2 regions of the Lysinibacillus phoenicis genome follow, and region 1 is predicted to be linked to the other one. Evidence: a T-box and tRNA genes for the amino acid it is inferred to sense, from the RefSeq annotation. Region 1 holds a T-box; the other holds one or more tRNA genes.

Region 1 (9,295 bases):
ATCCTTTCTATCATCAAACTGTATACCTAATATTGTGTTTTTAATTCAAGGCTATATCGATGGAGATGATAAGAAAGCAGATGCAAGCAGTATCATCACCAATATTTTCCGTCAAAATTTCGTAAATCAAGCACCTTTGTCCTTTTTACATTTTGAACGCTATTTACTACTTCTCATGCGAATTCCGCGTGAGTACAACTCATTCAAACATTGGTCAGAGGGAGAAGCCTGTCTTTTAGAAGTTATTGAAACACTGAAAAGGGACTATTGCATTCATTTGTTTATGGGGGTTGGTAGTGTATTTCAGGACGCTATGCAAGTGAAAGAGTCCTATAGCCAAGCGCGAAAAGCACGAAGAAAACCACCTATCGATAACATTCATATAAGATATTACGAGGATTTAACAAAGCATGAGCAGCTTCAAAAAGCCATCCATTATATTGAAGAGCATTATGACGAGCAACTAACCATTCGTGATGTGGCAAACTATATAAACTTTAGCTCCACACATTTTAGCAGACTATTTAAAAAGGAGACTGGTCGAAATTTCGTTGACTACGTTGCCTTTACTCGCATCATCAAAACATTACCCTTTTTACGTAAATACGACTATACCATAGAAAAAATTGCCTCCACTTGTGGCTTTAACACACCTAATTATTACAGTCTAACCTTTAAAAAATATGTAGGGATCTCACCAACAGACTACCGCAATACAAAAGAGATTTTATTTAAATAGTTCCAGCTAAAAGAATCTGCTAAATCTTCATGAAAAAAAGCAAGCCCCCTTAAAAGGAGACTTGCCTATATCTACATTGTATGCAGATTCTTGTTATTAAAAGAAAACTTAAGCGTAATATTTTTCTACAACTTCTGCACAGCGAGCGCAAACTGTTGGTTGTGCCTCATTTGTTCCAACTGTTTCTGAAATTGACCAGCAGCGCTCACATTTCTCACCTGTAGCCTTCTCAACAACAATGGAAACATGCTCAAGTGCTAAAGCTTCTGCAGGCGCTTCTTCAATTGCAGCTACCTCAAATGCTGAAACGATAGAAAGTTGTGCAAAATCAATGTTCGCATCATTCAATAATGCGACAACATCTTCTTTTGCATAGACAGTCACTTTTGCTTCAAGTGATTTACCAATTGTTTTAGCATTACGCGCTTCCTCTAATGCTTTTAAAATATCGTCACGCACATCAATAATTTTTTCCCATTTCTCACGAAGAGTGTCAAAGTTCGCTTGAACATCTACCTCTGGGAAGTCTGTTAATTGAACCGACACTTCCTCTACAACCCCTTGAGCGTGGAGGTAAGACCACATCTCGTCTGTTGTATGAGGAATAATTGGTGTCATAATTTTAACTAATGTCATTAATGTATCGTAAATGACTGTTTGCATTGCTCGACGGTCTTTGTTGTCATGACCTTCAATATAAACTACGTCTTTCGCAATATCTAAATAGAATGAAGATAACTCCACAGCTACAAAATTATTGACTACATGATAAACAGCAGCGAAATCATAACGATCATAGGCTGCACGCACAGCTTTTAAAACATCTTGCAAGCGCATATACACGTATTGATCCATTTCACGAAGCTCTGCATAAGCTACACGATCTTTCTTTGGATCGAAATCAGCAATATTGCCGTGTAAGAAACGGAACGTGTTACGAATTTTACGGTACACTTCTGACACTTGCTTTAACATATCCATAGAAATACGCACATCAGCTGTATAGTCCACAGAAGCAACCCAAAGTCGTAGAATATCTGCACCATATTGATCCATTACTTTTTGTGGAATAATGACATTTCCTAATGATTTACTCATTTTACGTCCTTCACCATCAAGAACGAAACCATGCGTTAAAAGTCCTTTGTATGGTGCGTAACCATTGATAGCTACAGATGTAATTAGTGATGAGTTAAACCAACCACGGTGTTGGTCAGAGCCTTCTAAATATAAATCAGCTGGATATTTCATGCCTCGTTCAACAAGTACACCTTGGTGAGATGAACCTGAATCGAACCAAACGTCCATAATATCATTTTCTTTTGTAAATTCGCCGTTCGGACTACCTGGATGTGTAAAGCCTTCTGGCAATAATTCTTTCGCTGTTTTTTGGAACCAAATATTTGATCCATGCTCACGGAATAAAGCAGAAATATGGCTAATTGTTTCAGGTGTAATAATTGGTTCACCATTTTCAGCGTAGAAAATTGGAATTGGTACGCCCCAAGCACGTTGACGTGAAATTACCCAGTCTCCACGGTCACGAATCATATTATAAAGGCGTGTTTCTCCCCAAGCTGGTGTGAATGTTGTTGCTTTAACAGCCTCAAGTAACTCACCACGGAATGCTTCAACAGATGCAAACCATTGTGGTGTGGCACGATAAATAACTGGTTTTTTTGTACGCCAGTCATGTGGATAAGAGTGTGTAATGAAACTAAGACTTTCTAATGCATCCACTTCTTTAAGTTTTTCTGTTACTAGTTTATTGGCATCATTATAAAATACGCCTTCAAAACCAGGTGCTTCTTCTGTATAGCAGCCACTATTATCAAGAGGACTAAGAATGCCTAAGCCATATTGTTTACTAATATGATAATCATCTTCCCCGTGTCCTGGCGCTGTATGAACACAACCTGTACCCGCATCTGCAGTAACATGATCTCCAACCATCACAAGAGATTCTCGATCATAGAATGGATGTTGGGCTACAATACGATCTAGTGCATCCCCTTTTACTTCTTGAACAACCTCATAGTTTTCCCATTCAAGAGCAGTTGCTACTGACTCTAATAATTCTTTAGCGATAATGAATTTTTTAGTTGCCACAGCAACTACTACATAGATAAATTCAGGGTTCAAAGAAATCCCTAAGTTTGCTGGTAATGTCCAAGGAGTTGTTGTCCAAATGATAAATTTAGCATCTGCTGGAACAACACCTTTCGCATCCTTAATAGCAAAGCTTACATAAATCGATGGTGATTTGATATCCTTGTATTCAATTTCAGCTTCTGCCAAAGCAGATTCAGAAGATGGAGACCAATAAACTGGTTTTAACCCTTTATAGATGTAACCTTTTTCCGCCATTTTACCAAACACTTCAATTTGACGTGCTTCAAATTCAGGTTTTAATGTAATATATGGATTTTCCCAATCACCGCGAATGCCTAGACGTCGGAATTGCGTACGTTGATTGTCAATTTGTTCATACGCATATTCTTCACAAAGTTGGCGGAATGCTGCTACTGACATTTCTTTACGCTTTACACCTTTGTTTGTCAATGCTTGCTCAATTGGTAAACCATGCGTATCCCAACCAGGAATATAATTAACATGGTAGCCAGTCATGGAGCGGTGACGTGTAATCATATCTTTCAATACTTTATTTAATGCATGGCCGATGTGGATATCACCATTTGCATATGGAGGACCATCATGTAGGACAAACTCTGGACGACCTTCAGTACGTTCCATTTGTAATTTGTTAATATCCATGTCATTCCATTTATCTTGCATTTTTGGCTCATTTGCTGGAAGATTTCCGCGCATTGGAAAATCTGTTTTTGGCATTAATAATGTATCTTTGTATTCAACCATTTAAAATTCCTCCTTTATTTTCCACAAGCATAATAGACATTTTTCACATAGGACAGTTATTGGCAAATTCAGCTAAAACGATTCGCAAACAAATAAAAAAAGCCCTCAATCCCACTAAGGGACGAGAAGCTTCTACTCGCGGTACCACCCTACTTGTAGCACAAAAATTATTGTACTACCTCTTTCAAGCACGTTAACGTCGTGCAACACGAAATAACTTACTTTTTTCAGCTATTTAGCTCAGAAGTGATGTTCAATGTTAGTTGCATGTTTGGGCTCGCACTGTCCCCAAATCGCTTCACTACGCCTAACAAATACTGTCTTCGTCTCTGCCTCTATGCGTATCTGTTCAAAATAATTACTATTACAAAGTATATGAAATTCATACAATCGCGTCAAGTTTCAATTGTAAAAGAAAAGTTACATATCTTCGGACTCCTGTGCTTCCTCAACAGACGCCTGAATTTCAGTTAAATCAATATCGTATTGTAGCAAATGATCCCAGTCATCTGCATTCAGTAAGTCAAGCTGTGCCTCTACAAGCATCTTAAAACGATTACGGAAAACCTTAGATTGTTTTTTTAGCTCATCAATTTCAATCGTTACCTTACGAGCCTTCGTTAAAGCTTCATTGACAATTCGATCAGCATTTTTCTCTGCTTCTTTCAAAATGAGTTTAGCCTCTTTTTGTGAATTTCTTCGCACTTCATCTGCAGCTTCTTGCGCTACTACAATAGATTTCTGCAAAGTTTCTTCTAAGGAGTTAAAATGCCTCGCTTGTTCTAATGCCATTTCTAATTGCTTATCGACTTCCTTTTTTTCCCTAAGCAAAATTTCGTAGTCTTTAATAATCTGATCTAAAAATTCATTTACTTCATCTTCAGCATAACCTCTGAAGGCTTTTGTAAACTCCTTATTATGTATATCAATAGGTGATAATGGCATACAATCCTTCTCTCCTTTACAAGTACATTCGTAGTTTCTATTATACAATTGTTCCGACAACTTAGCAGTAAAAATTAATGAAATTTACTTCACTTTCAGCTTTTTTGGGCCAATCGACCGATTTGTAGACGGATTTTATCCTTTTTTGTACGGCCTTCTGTCATAATAATTTTGACACGACCGCTTCCACGTATCGATAAAATATCACCCTCTTGTAATTCAAAAGCGACAGTATCCCGCTCCGTCCAATTGACACGCACTTTTTTTCCAGTAATTAATGCTTGTGCCTTTTGGCGTGACACATTTAAAATCGTCGCAATGATCACATCTAAACGCATCGAAGAAACTGTATGTGCTTCCTCAAACCACTCTTCCTCATTGATAAGCAGTGGGGCGTCTTCCTTTAGGGATTCTACATGTACCTTTACTTTACCAATACCCGTTAAATGTAAACGGACATAATCCGCTACCTCCTGTGCGACAACGAATTGCACCTGCTGCTCATTGACACGAATATCACCGAATTTACTACGGTTTAAGCCTAATGATAACAATGCCCCTAAAACATCTGGATGACGCAGTTGAATAAATTTAGTCGGATACTGGATAGTAAAGGCTGTCAGTTGAAAGTCTTCATCTGTAGCTTCATAGTACGCAGGGAAAATGAGCATACGCTGCCTCTCTGCTCCGTCAAATAGCCCTGAACAAGCTGTCTTAAGAGTGTCGTCCTGTCCAATAACCGATGACACAATAAAACGTTGCCTTGGGTCAAGAAAATCGGTCAACTTGGGTGCATAGCGATCCTCTACCTCACGCTGCCAGCTTAGCACTTGTTCAATAAAAGGCTGCTCATCTTTTCGAAAATGCTGGATTAAGTGTTCCATCTTGTTGTCTCCTCTTTCACTAGTTCCTATTTGCTTTGTTGGATGAACGTAGTAAAACTAGTATTCCCCATAAATAAAAAATCCCCACCTAAACGTGAGGATTTACTTCTAAACGAACATAAGAAATATTTTCTGAATGACTATAACAAGCCCTCTTTCAATAAAATTCAGCATAAAGATAGCCACAATTGGTGAAATATCTATCATTCCAAGTGGCGGAATAAACTTTCTGAATATCCCTAAATATGGTTCACACACTCTTTCAAGCATGCGACCAATGGCTGAATTTTGAGCGGCAGGCACCCAAGACATTAAAATATAGGCAATTAGCATAAATGAATAAATCCTAAATGCTAACGATACATAACCAAGTATTATAAAAAAAGTCATATAAACTACAATCCTCGCTATTAATTATCGTCTAAAATAAAGTTTGTAATTTCACCAGTCACTTCTACATTATCTGGCGTGCATAGGAAAATATCTTTACCAATACGCTGGATATCTCCAGCAAGGGCGTAGACTGTTCCACTTAAAAAATCAATAATGCGTTTTCCTTGCTCCCGCTCAATACGTTGTAAATTGACGATTGTTGCACGTTTATTTTTTAAATGTTCTGCAATATCTTGTGCTTCTGCATAAACTCTAGGCTCTATTAACACTACTTTTGCGCCCTTAGAGCTCATAGCTGCTTGTAAACTGACAATGTTGTTAGGAGTTGCTGCTGAACTTTGTGGCACAATTTCATGAATAGATGCCTTCCGTTCTTTAATTGTTTTTTTAGGCTTTATTGAATGAATCGGTTGCTGTTGTTGTATGGGTTGTTGCTGCTGAATAGGAGCTTGCGTGATTTCTTCTTCTAATTCTTCTTCAAGGTAAAAGAAGTTTTTAATTTTATTTTTCATGCTCATCCTGTTCCCCTCTTTCATTTCCAACAAGAGCCGTTCCGACTCGAACAAAAGTAGCCCCTTCCTCTACCGCAATTTCAAAGTCATTAGACATGCCCATTGATAACTCGGTACAAGGTGCGTGTGCGAATCCTTGCTCGGCTATTTGCTGTTGACATTGTTTTAATTGCTTGAAAACGGAGCGAATTAGCTCTTCGTCTTCCGTATTTGGTGCCATTGTCATTAAACCTACAACTTGAATCTTTGTAAATTCTTTCAATGATTCTACAAAAGGTAAAACTTCTTCGATGGTTAAACCATGTTTAGATTCTTCTCCTGAAACATTTACTTGTACAAAGCATTTAACAGGTTTTTCTGCTCTTTTTTCAATTTCTTCCGCCAAGCTCAATCGATCTAATGAATGTAAAAAATCAATGCTGTTAATCACTTGTTTTACTTTACGTGTTTGAAGTGACCCGATATAATGCCAGCACACATCAGCTTGAATCTCGGTAATTTTACGGTGTAAGCCTTCGGGTCTATTTTCTCCTAAATGAGTGAGACCGGCATCAATTGCTTCTTGCGTTCTTTCAACAGAAACTTCTTTTGTCACCGCAATTATTTGAACATGATTGCTCTGACGATTGCCTTTTTTTTCTGCTGCTGCTATTAAATCCTGTAGTTTGTTTAAATTTGTTAAGATTTTTGTCACTGTTTTTCCCAACTTTACAACAATAGTTTCTTTTATTGTAACAAGCAATGCTTGATTTATCAATGAATAGCCTGACCTATGTCAGCGTACATGATCTCAATTTTATAAACAGATGTCTTAGGAAAGTGCTTTTACTAAAATAACGTCCTTGCCAACAACAAGCACATCTTTCATATACACTTTTCTAACAGACTCTTCCCCTTTAAAAAAACCAAGATATTTACGAGGCTCTGCAATTAAAAATGCTGTCACATAGCCCGTTTCTTTTGATACTTCGGCATCTATTACAAAGCCTATAAATCGTCCATTTCCTGCTTCAATGACTTCTTTTTGCTGTAACATCGAAAAACGCAATGACATACCTCCTCTATCAATTACTTTTGTACGTTCCATTCATGTCCTTCATCAAACTTTGCTGTCACTTATTTTATGTATCATTTGTTCATTGAATGAAGATAAAATGCGCACCGAATAATTCGATGCGCATTTTTTTATTTGTAATCCTTTTGCATTGTTTCAATCGCATTTTTTTCAAGACGCGAAATTTGTGCTTGAGAAATCCCTAGTTCCTTAGCAATTTCTGTTTGAGTCTCCCCATAATAAAAACGTTTTGCAACGATCATTTGCTGACGTTCATCTAGCTTTTGCAAGCTTTCCTTTACCGACACGTAGGCAACCCATTGATCCTCTGATACATCATCATCACGTAATTGATCCATCATATAAACAGCGTCTCCACCGTCTGAGTAAATAGGCTCTTGCAAGGAAACAGGATCTTGAATAGCATCTAAAGCAAATAACACATCTTCTTTTTTCATGTCAATCATCTCAGCAATTTCTTCAATCGTTGGTTCTCGCAAATTATCGGTTATCCACTGCTCTTTTGCCTGCATTGCCTTATAAGCTATATCTCTTAGAGAGCGAGATACACGTAATGCATGATGATCACGCAGATGGCGACGAATTTCTCCAATGATCATCGGTACAGCATATGTCGAAAATCGTACATTATGCTTTAAATCAAAATGATCAATGGCTTTCATGAGGCCAATACAGCCTACTTGAAATAAATCATCTGCCTGTTCACCCCGATAGGCAAATCTACCGACAATACTTAGCACTAACCTTAAATTGCACATTACAAGCTCTTCCCTAATCTCAGTTTCTCCAGCTTGTAAGCGGATGAAGAGTTCCTTCATTTCCTCGTGCTTTAAAATTGGCAAAGTCGATGTATCTAAGCCGCAAAGATCTACTTTTGTTCGCATATTCGATTCCTCCGGATGTTATTCTCTGACTAAACCGTGACATCAGTTTGTCCGAGAGAAACAAGAATATGCACAAAAGCTGCGACCAATTTTAGGTAGGTTAAATTTCCCTCTCTACGAAATTGGTTGATTTAAATTTTCACGTAAATCTTGAATAATTTTCTTTTCTAAACGGGAAATATATGATTGCGATATGCCTAAATGATCGGCAACTTCTTTTTGTGTCATTTCAACTTTTCCATTGAGACCAAAACGACACTCCATAATATAACGCTCTCGCGCACCCAATAAATTAATGGCATGGAACATATGCTGTCGTTCTATTTTCTTCTCTACATTATCAAGAATAATATGCTCTTCTGTTCCTAAAATATCGGACAGTAATAATTCATTTCCATCAGCATCAGAGTTTAGTGGTTCATCTAGTGAAACTTCACCCTTCATACGACTCGTTTTTCGTAAGTGCATTAAAATTTCATTTTCAATGCAGCGTGATGCGTATGTTGCAAGTTTGATATTCTTATCTGTATTGAACGTCTCGATCGCCTTTATTAAACCAATGGAACCAATGCTAATTAAATCTTCAATTGGCGTTCCCGTATTATCAAAACGTCTAGCTATATAAACAACAAGACGTAAATTACGTTCAATTAGTGTGTCTCTAGCTCGTAAATCACCGTTCATAAAGGATGCAATGACTGTAACTTCTTCTTCTCGACTTAATGGCACTGGCAATGAATCATTTCCCCCTATATAGTACGTTTCACGACTCCGAAACTTACTCCATAATTTTTTCAAGCTAGCAAGTAGCCTAAGAAGCAATAGTTCTCCCCCTCTATGAGTTATTTGAAAGCGCTGAAAAATGTAAAATTGCTGCTGTGCTATGTGGAAAATTTTTTGCTTTTTTTGTTAAAACGATGTATTCATTCGTTTTCACTTGGGAAGGCTCCCCCTTTATATGCCATTCATCAAAGCGAAAACCAAGG
Region 2 (9,295 bases), 2.0 Mb from region 1:
CCAAAAGGAATAGATGCTATTACAATTTCGGCTCATAAAATAGGTGGGCCAAAGGGGTGTGGTGCGGTTTATCTAAATCCCTCCATCCGCGTGCAAGCATTAACACCAGGTGTGACACATGAAAGAGGGTTAAGAGGAGGTACATTAGATACGCCTGCAATTGTGGCCTTTGCAGCTGCAATTGAAAACTATCAATATGAATTACAACATTATGTGATGTTAAGAGGAGTTTTAAAAAGTAAACTGCCTGAAACATGCAAGCTAATAGAATGTAAGCAGCAATTACCTAATATTTGTGGTGTAATGATGGATAGAGTAGAGGGCCAATATGTTCTTTTAAAGCTGAACGAGTCGGGAATCTGTATCTCTACAGGTAGCGCATGTGATATTCATAGTGAATCTGGAACGAAGGCTATTTTATCGATGGGTTTTTCTTTGGAAGCAGCACGCCAATTTTTTAGAATCTCTTTTGGCCCTTCGACAACAATTGAAGAGATTACAAGATTAACAATAGAGCTTTCAACCATTTCATTAGATAACAAGTGAGGGAAATTATAAGACCTTCACTTGTTTTATTATAGATTTTAGGCTATAAAACATATCAAGAAAAATAATTGTTTTCTTTTGAAACAACAATTGATATAATATTTTGCAGGGCAATATTTTCTCTTACTTAACAAAAATATCTTTAAAAAGTAATAATTTCTTTTTTTTATAAAAAAGTATTGCACAATGTTAAAAAACGTTATACAATAATTCTTGTCTTGAAGGACAGGTAAACAACTTCAAAACAAGATACATAAAATAGTCTAGTGATGATGGCAAAGAGGTCACACCCGTTCCCATACCGAACACGGAAGTTAAGCTCTTTAGCGCCGATGGTAGTTGGGGGCTTCCCCCTGTGAGAGTAGGACGTCGCTAGGCATAATACCCAGGAGGATTAGCTCAGCTGGGAGAGCACCTGCCTTACAAGCAGGGGGTCGGCGGTTCGAGCCCGTCATCCTCCACCATATGCCGGTTTAGCTCAGCAGGTAGAGCAACTGACTTGTAATCAGTAGGTCGTGGGTTCGATTCCTATAGCCGGCACCATTTTTTCGAGCCATTAGCTCAGTTGGTAGAGCATCTGACTTTTAATCAGAGGGTCGAAGGTTCGAGTCCTTCATGGCTCACCATTTTGAAATAATAATAAGCGGGTGTGGCGGAATTGGCAGACGCACTAGACTTAGGATCTAGCGCCGCAAGGCGTGGGGGTTCGACTCCCTTCACCCGCACCATTATTTTCATTGCCAGATAAAAAAACTTATGCACATGCGGAAGTAGTTCAGTGGTAGAACACCACCTTGCCAAGGTGGGGGTCGCGAGTTCGAACCTCGTCTTCCGCTCCAAATGTGCCGGGGTGGCGGAACTGGCAGACGCACAGGACTTAAAATCCTGCGGTAGGTGACTACCGTACCGGTTCGATTCCGGTCCTCGGCACCATTTATTATGCGCCCGTAGCTCAATTGGATAGAGCGTCTGACTACGGATCAGAAGGTTATGGGTTCGACTCCTGTCGGGCGCGCCAAAAGAACGAACGGGAAGTAGCTCAGCTTGGTAGAGCACTTGGTTTGGGACCAAGGGGTCGCAGGTTCGAATCCTGTCTTCCCGACCATTTCCTAAAATTATGGGGCCTTAGCTCAGCTGGGAGAGCGCCTGCCTTGCACGCAGGAGGTCAGCGGTTCGATCCCGCTAGGCTCCACCATAGTAAATAACCAGTATAAAGATCCTGGCGGCGTAGCTCAGCTGGCTAGAGCGTACGGTTCATACCCGTAAGGTCGGGGGTTCGATCCCCTCTGCCGCCATCTTAAAGGACCTTTAGCTCAGTTGGTTAGAGCAGACGGCTCATAACCGTCCGGTCGCAGGTTCGAGTCCTGCAAGGTCCACCATTTATATAGTGTAACGGAGGTATACCCAAGTCTGGCTGAAGGGATCGGTCTTGAAAACCGACAGGCGGGTAACACCGCGCGGGGGTTCGAATCCCTCTACCTCCTCCAGTTTTAAATTTTTATAAATGGTGCTTTAAAAACTCGAAACAGAATATCATTATCGCGGGGTGGAGCAGTGGTAGCTCGTCGGGCTCATAACCCGAAGGTCGTTGGTTCAAATCCGGCCCCCGCAACCAAAAGGTCCCGTGGTGTAGCGGTTAACATGCCTGCCTGTCACGCAGGAGATCGCCGGTTCGATCCCGGTCGGGACCGCCATTATTATAATGAAAAACATGAGAAGCAAAAGAGTGAGCAAGCTTAGCATGGACGAAATGGGTCAGTAGCTCAGTTGGTAGAGCATTAGATTGAAGCTCTAAGTGTCGGCGGTTCGATTCCGTCCTGACCCACCATTTATGCGGGTGTAGTTTAATGGTAAAACCTCAGCCTTCCAAGCTGATGTCGTGGGTTCGATTCCCATCACCCGCTCCAAGGGCCTATAGCTCAGCTGGTTAGAGCGCACGCCTGATAAGCGTGAGGTCGATGGTTCGAGTCCATTTAGGCCCACCATTATTCCGAAGTAGCTCAGTTGGTAGTAGCACCTGACTGTTAATCAGGTTGTCGCAGGTTCGAGTCCTGCCTTCGGAGCCATTTTTTATTTGGGGAAGTACTCAAGAGGCTGAAGAGGCGCCCCTGCTAAGGGTGTAGGTCGGGTAACCGGCGCGAGGGTTCAAATCCCTCCTTCTCCGCCATTGGCCCGTTGGTCAAGTGGTTAAGACACCGCCCTTTCACGGCGGTAACACGGGTTCGAATCCCGTACGGGTCATACTAAGTGCAGTAGATGAATTTCATCTACTGCACTTTTTAATTTTAGTCATAGATTTATAATATAGCTACCATAAATTAAAGCCTACACAGGATAGTTTAATCTGTGTAGGCTTTTAATTTTACTAAGAAGCTATGAAATTCTACGTCCTTTTCCATATGGAATGCATAGAGGTGTACCAAATATTGGATCTGTCGTCATTTGGCAATCAAGGTCAAACACATGACTAACTAAATCAGTTGTCATAATTTCTTCTGGTTTACCTTGACGATAGACACCACGATCACGGACAGTAATAATATGATCGGCATAGCGACATGCGAGATTAATATCATGTAATACCATAATAATCGTTCGCTTTTGCTGTTGGTTTAACTCGTACAATAAATCTAAAACTTCTATCTGATGAGTTAAATCTAAGTATGTCGTAGGCTCGTCCAAAAGAATAATATCCGTATCTTGAGCAAGCGTCATAGCAATCCAAGCACGTTGACGTTGTCCTCCTGATAGCTCATCCACTGGTCTATCTTGTAAATGCTCTGTGCCTGTTGCTCTTAAGGCATTTAATACGATTTCTTCATCCTTTTCCGTCCACTGTTGACGCCAGCTTTGGTAAGGATAGCGACCTTGCTTCACAAGCTGTAGGACAGTTAGGCCTTCTGGTGCAACAGGGGATTGGGGAAGAATCGAAAGATTTCTAGCCACCTGCTTTGTTGATAATTTAAAAATATCCTCTCCATCTAATAGAACGGAACCTTTTTTAGGTTTTAATAATCGAGCGATGGAGCGTAGGAGTGTGGATTTACCACAGCCATTCGCTCCAATTAATACAGTAATTTCATTCAAAGGGATAGATAAATTGAGATCTTCGATAATATTGGAATCACCATAACTTAATGTAAGGGATTTGGTTAATAACGATTCAGTCATGTAGTATAGACTCCTTTATTTATTAGGATTTCTAAATAGTAAATAGATAAAATAGGGAGCACCAATGGCAGCGGTAAAGACACCAGCGGGTACTTCTAACGGGCTAAAAGCAGTACGACCAATAATATCTGCTATCATCACAAGCAATGCTCCGATTGCTGCAGATGCTGGAATAAGTACACCGAATGATGAACCAACAATGCGTCGTGCAATATGAGGTGCCATTAATCCTACAAACCCAATGGCGCCAGCAAATGCTATAGCACTCGCTACTAGACTGGAACATAATAGGATTAAGTAAAGGCGTGTTTTTTGAACAGATTGCCCAAGGCTTGACGCTGTATCATCACCTAGTTCTTGAACATTTAACTGTCGTGTAATAAAGAATGTAATAAGTAGTAGAACGATGATCAATGGTACAACGATTTGTACTTGATCCCAATCTGCACTTTTGACACTACCCGTAATCCATTTATTCGCTTCACTTGCTTGATAAATTGGCCCGATAATCATTAACATGGTAGTAATAGCTTGCATAAAAGCTGACACGCTAATACCGATTAAGACAAGACGATTTGGTGTGACACCATCTTTCCAAGCAAATAGATAGACAATACATCCGACAACAGTAGCTCCTATAAAGCCTGCTAATGGTAACCATTCTATACTAACTGTTAAAGAGTGATTAGAATCACTGAAAATAGCTAAGAATCCAACAACTGCTGCACCACCACCAGCTGATATCCCGATAATATCAGGTGAGGCAAGTGGATTTTTTACGATTCCTTGTAAAATGGCACCTGCTACGGCTAACGCCATTCCAGCAAAGGCAGCAATGAAAATCCGAGGCATTCGGAAATCAATAATGATTAGCTGATCAAAATCTGACCCGTAACCAAGAAAAGCTTGTAAAACCTTTAATGGATTGATGAAAGAATCACCAAATGATGCACTAAAAAAGAAAACAGCAACTGCTAGTAGACTAATCACCATTAATTTTTTTGCAGCTTGTACATCTAATAAGAAAGAAAATTTTTGTTGAAGTAAACGAATTGTTTTTACATGTTTCATTTATTTTTTCCACCTTTTCGCGCAAGGTAAATAAAGAATGGTGTGCCAATCATAGCCGTCATAACTCCTACTGGAACTTCTTGGGGCATAATAATATAACGAGCCGCAACATCAGCCAGCAATAAAAGAATCCCTCCAAGTAACGCAGCCATAGGAATAAGCCATCGATGATCAGTGCCGACAAACTTTCGCGCAAAATGGGGAACGACAATGCCAATAAAACCAATGGGACCAGCAATCGCAACAGCGCCACCTGCTAAAAAAATAACGATAAGTCCTACTAAGATTTTCATCAGCCCTAATCGTAATCCTAATCCTCTTGCTACATCATCGCCAAGAGCAAGAATATTCATTTTGGAAGAAATAATGAGTGCTGCTATCCATCCGATTACTAAATAAGGAAGAACAGAAAGTAGAATTTCAAGTTTTCTACCTTGTACAGAGCCAGCTAACCAAAACAATACTTGATCGAGTTCAGCTTCATTAGTAGCGAGTAAACCTTGTGTAAATGAAGCAAAAAGTGCACTAATGGCAGCCCCTGCTAAAGTGATTTTCACGGGAGTAACAGCATCCCTACCTGAAAAACTAATCGCATAAACGGATAAAGCAGCGATTGCTGCACCTAGAAATGCGATCCATGCAAAAGATTGCAGGCTGGAAATATGGAAAAAAATCATGGCAAAGACAACAGCAAAGCCTGCACCTGCATTGATACCCAAGATTCCTGGAGAGGCTAATGGATTTTTTGTTAAGGTTTGCATAAGCACGCCTGTAATAGCTAACGAAGCACCAACACAGCTGGCTATAAGTGCTCTTGGAATACGAACATTTTGAATAATAATATGCTCATTTGAATTGTTAAATTGTATAAAAGATTCATAGGTCGTTTGAATAGAAGTATTCGCATAACCGTAAACAATACTGATCCCCATACAAAGAAGTAAGAGAACAACCCCTACTAGTAAAGCAATTATCTTGGAATAATTATTTTTTAATATCATATTGAACTATACTCTTTTCTAAAAAATTACTAAATTAATGATTGACATTAATAGATACATACAATACGATTAATATCGATCTTAGATGAAAGTGATTTTCATTCTCGTCTAATATGCCTAAACATTTTATCATATACAATGGAGGAAGAAAAGGTGCAAAAAGCATTTCAAAAACTATTAGTTTTGCTAGCTGTTATGGCTATTTTTGTGCTAGCAGCATGCGGCGATTCTAAAGATACTACCAAAGATGAGAAATCAAAAGAAAGCAATGCATACAGTGTCGAACATGCAATGGGTACAACTGAAGTAAAAGATACACCAAAGCGTATCGTTGTTTTAACAAATGAAGGAACAGAAGCATTATTAGCACTAGGAATTAAACCAGTAGGTGCAGTACAATCTTGGACAGGCGATCCATGGTATGATCACATTAAGGATCAAATGGACGGTGTGGAAGTTGTCGGTATCGAACATGAAATTAATATCGAAAAAATCGCTTCTTTAAAGCCAGATTTAATCATCGGTAATAAATTACGACAAGAAAAAGATTATGCGAAGCTTAGCAAAATTGCGCCAACTGTGTTTTCAGACACATTACGTGGTGATTGGAAAGAGAACTTTAAATTATACGCAAAAGCAGTAAATCAAGAAACAAAGGGACAAGAGGTGCTAAAAGCCTACGAAGATAAGTTACTAGCGCTGAAAGAAAAGCTTGGAGAACAAACAAACCAAGAAGTTTCATTTGTACGCTTTATGGCAGATAAATCTCGTATCTATTACACAGATTCATTCTCAGGCGTTATTTTTGATGCTTTAGGATTTAAACGTGTGCCAGCACAAGCAGATTTATTTAAAGATAATGCAAAATTAGGTAACTTAGCGATTGAAGTAGGAAAAGAAGCAATTCCTCAAATGGATGGGGATGTTATTTTCTACTTCACGTACATGCCAACAGGTGATGATTCAGCATTATCAACTGAACATGAGTGGACACAAGATCCACTTTGGAAAAACCTAACGGCTGTTCAAAAAGGCAATGCACATAAAGTAGATGATGTTATTTGGAATACTGCTGGAGGCATTTTAGCAGCCAACATTATGCTAGATCAAGTGGAAGAAATTTTTGTTAAATAATTAATCATTAAACTATACATTCATCGGCATTAGATGAATGTATAGTTTTTTTATTTCTTATAAAAAATGATAGACGAAGAAGTTGATCATGAAGGGAAAATTTGAGGTAGTAAGTGCAAGAAAAAGTGTCTAACCTCTGAGACACTTTAAAAGCATTCCGATTGATTGTTTTTTCCTTGTATTCGAATGACAAAGAAATTATTAGTGAATGGTAATGTGAGAAATTTTAAAAGCACCGTAATCATCTGTTATAACTGTATAGGTTTTATAGCGATTATAGAATTGGTAATTCCCTTGTGCATCATAAAAATCAAATGTTTCATTCATATCCACGAAATATTGACCATTTGAATATTGTACATCTAGCACTTCATTATTAGTAAAATAGAAATAATGTCCTTGATAGGCAATTTCATTAATATATTTCTCTAGTTCTTGATAAGCTGAACTGTCAGGTGCAAGCATATCAATAATCCAATAAAAATCACCTTCATTCAGTGCCATCTCGTAATAGAGACGGAATGCTTGCACGAATTGCCCTGCTAGCAAAGCATCTGTTTCGTTAGTGGATTTTGTTTCAATAGTGGATTGTTGACTATTTTCATAAACATTCGCAACAGCACGAACCTCATTTGCAGAAAGTGGTTTAGCAACCCATCCTTCAAATTGGTCAAGCATACTGTAAAGTGGGATGGAGAAAGCAAAGTTAGTACTTGTTTCAGTTGTGTAAAGTAGAGAATTAATCCCTATGACATTGCCTGTATTGACATCAACCAATGGGCCACCGCTACTCCCCTTATCAATTTGTGCATCTACCTGATAAATTTGCTTATAAATAAAGTTTTCAAGCTTCATGTCCCGTTTATTGCCTGTTATATAGCCAATAGATGCTGAATTTTCAAAGCCTTGTGGACTACCAAATGCAATAACCTCTAAGCCAATAGGTGATTCGGTTGTTTCAATTCCCAACGGTTGTGTGTCTTGATAGCTAGGTGCATGAATTAAAGCAATGTCGTAGCGGTCTGATATACCGATAACCGTTCCTGGTGATTCTTGACCATTGGCATTACGAAGCGTGACATCCACTTCTCCTTGAACAACATGTGCATTTGTAATAACATAACCACCCTTTTTATACAGGAAGCCAGAACCTTGACTATTGTTACTGAGGACCGTGAATACCTTTTGTTGAATTTCCTTTATTAGGGTGACACGATCAACCTGCTGTGCATGAGCTTCTTGTTTTTTTGTGAGTTCTTCAGAGGAAACTTGCTGTGTATTTACCTGTTGCTTATCATTTACTTCTGAGTAAGTAGTAGTTTGATTCTTTTTATCAGTGAAAAAGTCCCAATATGCATAACCTAGTCCACCGATGGCAAGAAAGCAGACCGATAATACGATAATTGCCCATGTTGGGATACCTTGTTTTGATAATGATGAATTCATAAGTTTACTGCCACAATCAGAGCAAAATTTGCTGTCTGAAAGATTCTCATGCTGACAATTTGGACACTTCATCCTATCACACTCCTGTGAAATATTTACTATTCATATCGGCAAGTAAAAATTGCTTTATAGGTATTTATGGAATTATATGAACTGAAAGGATGAATATGGTTTAGAAAATTTATTTTCATTTTGCTATTGACCTTAACGTTGCGTCAAAGTTTACAGTAGCATTAGTGGGAGGTGACAACATGGAATATACAATTCAAGAGCTAGCCCAAATGTCGGGAGTTAGTACGAGAACATTACGCTATTATGATGAAATTGGGCTGCTGAAGCCAGCTAGAACCAATGAGGCAGGCTATCGATTTTATGGCCAATATGAAATTGATATGCTACAGCAGATTTTATTTTATCGTGCATTGGATATGAAGCTAGCAACGATTCAGGCCATTATTCAGGCGCCTAACTTTCAACATGCCGAGGCGCTAAAAACACATAGAGCTGCTTTGCTTCAACGCAAGGAGCAACTTGAAACCATCTTACAGACAGTAGAAAAAACAATACAATCCATTGAGGAGGAACAACCAATGTCAAATGAAGAAAAATTTAAAGGTTTTAAAGAAAAGTTAATCGAGGATAATGAAAAGCAATATGGCCAAGAAATTCGCGCCAAATATGGAGATGAAACAGTGGATGCTTCGAATGCTAAGCTGATGAATATGACAGAACAACAATATCAAGCAATGCAGCAGTTAGAGCAGCAAATGTTTGAGCGTTTAGCAGAAGCAATGGAGCTTGGTGATGCTACAAGTGACTTGGCGATGGAAGTAGCTGAGTTGCATAAACGCTGGCTGAGCTTTACGTGGAAGGAATATTCAACAGAGGCACATGCTGGGCTAGCTCAAATGTATATCTCGGATGAA

The links. The T-box of region 1 lies ahead of ileS (isoleucine--tRNA ligase). A T-box ahead of a tRNA ligase gene usually reads a tRNA of that ligase, here a tRNA-Ile.
Region 2: it has a tRNA-Ile gene. The T-box ahead of ileS (isoleucine--tRNA ligase) is inferred to sense a tRNA for this amino acid. The anticodon was not compared.

Annotation. Positions count from the first base shown of each region.
Region 1 is NZ_JBDFMP010000002.1:1,870,872-1,880,166, forward strand. It holds gene ABC382_RS10990 (AraC family transcriptional regulator) at 1-739, shown strand, start outside; gene ileS (isoleucine--tRNA ligase) at 848-3,616, opposite strand; T-box leader at 3,731-3,955, opposite strand; gene ABC382_RS11000 (DivIVA domain-containing protein) at 4,037-4,561, opposite strand; gene ABC382_RS11005 (YlmH family RNA-binding protein) at 4,657-5,445, opposite strand; gene ABC382_RS11010 (YggT family protein) at 5,554-5,835, opposite strand; gene ABC382_RS11015 (cell division protein SepF) at 5,856-6,356, opposite strand; gene ABC382_RS11020 (YggS family pyridoxal phosphate-dependent enzyme) at 6,340-7,044, opposite strand; gene ABC382_RS11025 (PRC-barrel domain-containing protein) at 7,162-7,437, opposite strand; gene sigG (RNA polymerase sporulation sigma factor SigG) at 7,536-8,309, opposite strand; gene sigE (RNA polymerase sporulation sigma factor SigE) at 8,424-9,131, opposite strand; gene ABC382_RS11040 (sigma-E processing peptidase SpoIIGA) at 9,145-9,295, opposite strand, start outside.
Region 2 is NZ_JBDFMP010000002.1:3,897,836-3,907,130, forward strand. It holds gene ABC382_RS20975 (cysteine desulfurase family protein) at 1-546, shown strand, start outside; rRNA gene rrf (5S ribosomal RNA) at 809-924, shown strand; tRNA gene ABC382_RS20985 (tRNA-Val) at 935-1,010, shown strand; tRNA gene ABC382_RS20990 (tRNA-Thr) at 1,014-1,089, shown strand; tRNA gene ABC382_RS20995 (tRNA-Lys) at 1,097-1,172, shown strand; tRNA gene ABC382_RS21000 (tRNA-Leu) at 1,190-1,274, shown strand; tRNA gene ABC382_RS21005 (tRNA-Gly) at 1,311-1,385, shown strand; tRNA gene ABC382_RS21010 (tRNA-Leu) at 1,391-1,479, shown strand; tRNA gene ABC382_RS21015 (tRNA-Arg) at 1,488-1,564, shown strand; tRNA gene ABC382_RS21020 (tRNA-Pro) at 1,575-1,651, shown strand; tRNA gene ABC382_RS21025 (tRNA-Ala) at 1,666-1,741, shown strand; tRNA gene ABC382_RS21030 (tRNA-Met) at 1,768-1,841, shown strand; tRNA gene ABC382_RS21035 (tRNA-Ile) at 1,849-1,925, shown strand; tRNA gene ABC382_RS21040 (tRNA-Ser) at 1,941-2,033, shown strand; tRNA gene ABC382_RS21045 (tRNA-Met) at 2,087-2,161, shown strand; tRNA gene ABC382_RS21050 (tRNA-Asp) at 2,165-2,240, shown strand; tRNA gene ABC382_RS21055 (tRNA-Phe) at 2,299-2,374, shown strand; tRNA gene ABC382_RS21060 (tRNA-Gly) at 2,380-2,453, shown strand; tRNA gene ABC382_RS21065 (tRNA-Ile) at 2,455-2,531, shown strand; tRNA gene ABC382_RS21070 (tRNA-Asn) at 2,536-2,612, shown strand; tRNA gene ABC382_RS21075 (tRNA-Ser) at 2,623-2,713, shown strand; tRNA gene ABC382_RS21080 (tRNA-Glu) at 2,716-2,787, shown strand; gene ABC382_RS21085 (ABC transporter ATP-binding protein) at 2,920-3,717, opposite strand; gene ABC382_RS21090 (FecCD family ABC transporter permease) at 3,733-4,788, opposite strand; gene ABC382_RS21095 (FecCD family ABC transporter permease) at 4,785-5,789, opposite strand; gene ABC382_RS21100 (ABC transporter substrate-binding protein) at 5,928-6,923, shown strand; gene ABC382_RS21105 (trypsin-like peptidase domain-containing protein) at 7,125-8,441, opposite strand; gene ABC382_RS21110 (MerR family transcriptional regulator) at 8,621-9,295, shown strand, end outside.